One region of the Pseudomonas sp. TE6283 genome, then DNA from elsewhere that is predicted to be linked to it. Evidence: predicted binding sites of a transcription regulator. Region 1 holds the regulator's gene; the other holds the start of a gene.
The links. The regulator sigma-54, encoded in region 1, starts transcription at its own class of promoters, with help from an activator protein. The targets are predictions, from matches to a motif close to ANTGGCATNNANNTTGCTNT.

Region 1 (2,199 bases):
GGCGACATCAAGCAGATCATCCACCACCTCAAGAACAAGGGCATCGGCGTTTTGATCACCGACCACAACGTTCGCGAGACCCTGGACATCTGCGAGACCGCCTACATCGTCAACGATGGCCAGCTGATCGCCGAAGGCGACGCCGAGACCATCCTGGCCAACCAGCTGGTCAAGGAAGTGTACCTGGGGCACGAGTTCCGACTCTGACCCCGGCCTGCCCGGAGCACTGGCGCAAGCGCCTGTTCGAGGCTTAAGTTGTTACAGTGCTCTAGGCAAACGCTGCAATTTCAGGCATACAACTTGCTTAAAATCGGCGCCCAGGCGCCCTCCGTGTAGTGGATGGCGCATGCGCGCCGGCAACAAGGTATCAAGCCCCAGCCATGAAACCATCGCTCGTCCTAAAAATGGGCCAGCAACTGACGATGACCCCGCAGTTGCAACAGGCCATCCGTCTGCTTCAGCTCTCCACCCTGGACCTCCAGCAGGAAATCCAGGAAGCGCTGGAGTCCAATCCGATGCTCGAACGTCAGGAAGACGGCGAGGACTTCGACAACAGCGACCCGATGGCGGACAACGCCGAGAACAAGCCGGCGGCCGAAGTCCAGGACAACAGTTTCCAGGAAACCAGTACCAGCAGCACCGCGGAAAACCTCGAAGACGGCGAATGGGCCGAGCGCATCCCCAACGAGCTGCCGGTCGACACCGCCTGGGAAGACATCTACCAGACCAGCGCCAGCAGCCTGCCGAGCAATGATGACGACGAGTGGGACTTCACCACCCGCACCTCGGTCGGCGAGAGCCTGCAGAGTCACCTGCTGTGGCAGCTCAACCTGGCACCGATGTCCGATACCGACCGCCTGATCGCCGTCACCCTGATCGACAGCATCAACGGCCAGGGCTACCTGGAAGACTCCCTCGAGGAGATCTGCGCAGGCTTCGACCCGGAACTCGACATCGAGCTGGACGAGGTCGAGGCGGTGCTGCACCGCATCCAGCAGTTCGAACCTGCCGGCATCGGCGCCCGTTCCCTCGGTGAATGCCTGCTGCTGCAACTGCGCCAACTGCCGGCCTCGACGCCTTGGATGGGTGAGGCCCAGCGCCTGGTCACCGACTTCATCGACCTGCTCGGCAGCCGCGACTACAGCCAGCTGATGCGCCGCATGAAGCTCAAGGAAGACGAGCTGCGCCAGGTCATCGAACTGGTGCAGACCCTCAACCCGCGCCCCGGCTCGCAGATCGAGTCCAGCGAACCCGAGTACGTCGTGCCCGACGTCATCGTGCGCAAGGACAGCGAGCGCTGGCTGGTCGAGCTCAACCAGGAAGCGGTACCGCGCCTGCGGGTCAACCCGCAGTACGCCGGCTTCGTTCGCCGCGCCGACACCAGCGCCGACAACACCTTCATGCGCAACCAGCTGCAGGAAGCGCGCTGGTTCATAAAGAGCCTGCAGAGCCGCAACGAGACGCTGATGAAGGTGGCGACGCAGATCGTCGAGCACCAGCGCGGCTTCCTCGACCATGGCGACGAGGCCATGAAGCCGCTGGTGCTGCACGATATCGCCGAGGCAGTGGGCATGCACGAGTCGACCATTTCCCGGGTGACCACGCAGAAATACATGCACACCCCGCGCGGCATCTACGAACTGAAATACTTTTTCTCCAGCCACGTGAGCACCGCCGAAGGCGGCGAATGCTCGTCCACGGCGATCCGCGCGATCATCAAGAAACTGGTGGCGGCGGAAAATCAGAAAAAGCCATTGAGTGACAGCAAGATCGCTGGTTTACTGGAGGCACAAGGCATCCAGGTAGCCCGTCGCACCGTCGCCAAGTACCGTGAATCGTTGGGCATCGCCCCATCGAGCGAGCGCAAGCGACTGATGTAGCCCCAGGATGTGCCACAGCGTTTCAGTGGCAGGTGCAAGACCTGCCTCTTTATGCACGGGCAACAAAGGAGAAGCTGTATGCAAGTCAACATCAGTGGACAGCATGTAGAAGTCACCCAACCACTGCGCGATTACGTGCTCGAGAAGCTCGCCCGCGTGGAGGGTCATTTCGACAAGATCACCAATGCGACGGTGATCATGAAGGTCGAGAAGCTGCAGCAGAAGGTGGAAGCCACACTCCAGATTCCCGGTGGCGAAGTCGTCGCCAACGCCGAACATCAAGACATGTACGCGGCAATCGACGCCCTGGCCGACAAAC
Region 2 (2,199 bases), on a different contig from region 1:
GATGGCGACGTCGGCCCAAATACCGCCGCTGTTGTAGATGTTGAGGTCGCCATTGGCCTTCTGCCAGGGCTGCATGCCAGGACCATCGAGGGCGACATTGCCGATCCTGATAGCGGTGCCGCTGGTTGTGACCCGGCCGGTGTTGACGACATGCTGCCCGAACGTGTCGGTCAGGGTCGCGCCATCGAGCAAGATGCCCTCGCTGCTGGCAAAGAGCTCGCCGTGGTTCTGGACGCCGGCAAGCACGGCACTGATCCCGCGACTGTCGGGGCTGGAGCTGGCCAGGATGCCGATGGCGTTGCTGCCGCTCGCACGGATGGTGCCGCGGTTGATGACCTTGCCCTCCAGGTTGGCGCCGGCCACGTTGATGGCGCGCGCTACAGGCGAGGAAGCCTCGATGAGCGCCCCCTCGGCATTGATCACGTCGCCCCTGATCAGCGTGGTGCCGGTGTTGGGGGAGGCCAGGTCAATACCGTGGTTCTGCACGCCGCTGACTGCGAAGGCGCCAGCGGTGGACTTGAGCTGGCCCAGGTTACGCAGGTCGCCGTCCAGGATGCTGGCCCGCAGACGCAGGGCCGCACCACCACTGCTGCTGGTCTTGACGTTGCCGAGTTGGAGCAGTTCCCCGCTCAGGTTGCTGCTGGCGAGGTGGATACCATCACTGTCATGTGTCGTGGCGATGACCGTCTGGTCGTTGTCGTTGACGGTGCTGTTGAAAGTGAGGTCACCCATGACCCGGGTGTCGAACAGGTGGATGGCGCTCTTGTCCTGGCCGGTGAAGCTGCCGGCAAACGCCAGGTCGTCGTTGATGACCTGGTGTTCGCTGCGAAATCCACTGTCGTTCAGGGTGACGGTCTGAGCCAGGGAGGGCAGGGGCGCAGCGCTGATGGCCAGTGTAAGGAGGGTCTTGCGGAAGGTTGGCAAAGCCACGGCTTCTATCCTTGGAAAACAGTAAAAAGTCGTCGCGCATCCATGCGTGGGTAGAAACCATTGGCTTTCGAGAAGGGTGGCTTCGTGCCACAGCGCTGCGCAGGACGCGAATCCTACCGCGAATAATGGCTAATGGTCATTATTGTTTGACGTCAATTTTTTGTTTTGCCGCTTTTGCCGCCTGGCAATTGCCGCTTGTTGCGTTCGAAGCGGAAGCACTTTGCCGCTTTTCTGGCATGCCCATCCTGTGCTGAGCCCGTTGGGCCCCTGTTTATCGGGGTTGTGGTGGTTGGCACAGCCCTTGCTAAAGCCTAAGCCAACGAAACTCTGGTCAACCTCCGAAGGTTTCCCCGATATGAGCATCAGCTTCGACAAAGCGCTCGGCATCCACGAAAAGGCGCTGGGCTTTCGCGCCCAGCGTGCCGAGGTGCTGGCCAACAACATCGCCAACGCCGACACGCCGAACTACAAGGCGCGCGACATGGACTTCTCGTCGGTGCTCGCCGCCGAGGCCGACAAGCAGCAGAACGGACGCATCGCCCTGGACCGCACCAACAGCCGTCACATCGAGGCCGAAGGCCTGGCGATGATGGACGACACGTTGCAGTACCGCACCCCGATGCAGCCGTCGATCGACCAGAACACCGTGGACGCGCAGATCGAGCAATCGAACTACACCGAAAACGCCGTTGGCTTCCAGGCCAGCTTCACCCTGCTCAACAGTAAATTCAAAGGGCTGGTATCGGCCCTGCGTGGAGAGTGACCATGTCCCTTGCCAGTGTCTTCAATATCGCCGGTAGCGGCATGAGCGCGCAGAATACGCGCCTTAACACCGTCGCTTCGAACATCGCCAACGCCGAGACGGTGTCCTCGAGCATCGACCAGACCTACCGCGCTCGTCATCCGGTGTTCGCCACCACCTTCCAGCAGGCCCAGGGCGGCGCGGGCCAGTCGCTGTTCGAGGATCAGGGCGAGGCGGGGCAGGGCGTCCAGGTCAAGGGCATCATCGAGGACCAGAGCAACCTCGAGGCCCGCTACGAGCCGAACCACCCGGCGGCGAACAAGGACGGCTACGTCTACTACCCGAACGTCAACGTGGTCGAGGAGATGGCCGACATGATCTCCGCCAGTCGCGCGTTCCAGACCAACGCCGAGCTGATGAACACCGCCAAGAACATGATGCAGAAAGTGCTGACCCTGGGTCAGTAAGCAGGGAGCCGTAATGACTACCACCAATACCGATACCAAGGTCGGCAGCGGCTATCTGGA

Region 2: the regulator sigma-54 is predicted to act here: its motif matches at 1,219-1,238, upstream of flgB (flagellar basal body rod protein FlgB).

The regions. Positions count from the first base shown of each region.
Region 1 covers NZ_JBSSDH010000003.1:191,890-194,088, reverse strand. The annotation lists gene lptB (LPS export ABC transporter ATP-binding protein) at 1-207, shown strand, start outside; gene ACVWZ5_RS06365 (RNA polymerase factor sigma-54) at 381-1,880, shown strand; gene hpf (ribosome hibernation-promoting factor, HPF/YfiA family) at 1,959-2,199, shown strand, end outside.
Region 2 covers NZ_JBSSDH010000006.1:204,667-206,865, reverse strand. The annotation lists gene ACVWZ5_RS11295 (autotransporter family protein) at 1-930, opposite strand, end outside; gene flgB (flagellar basal body rod protein FlgB) at 1,286-1,693, shown strand; gene flgC (flagellar basal body rod protein FlgC) at 1,696-2,139, shown strand; gene flgD (flagellar hook assembly protein FlgD) at 2,153-2,199, shown strand, end outside.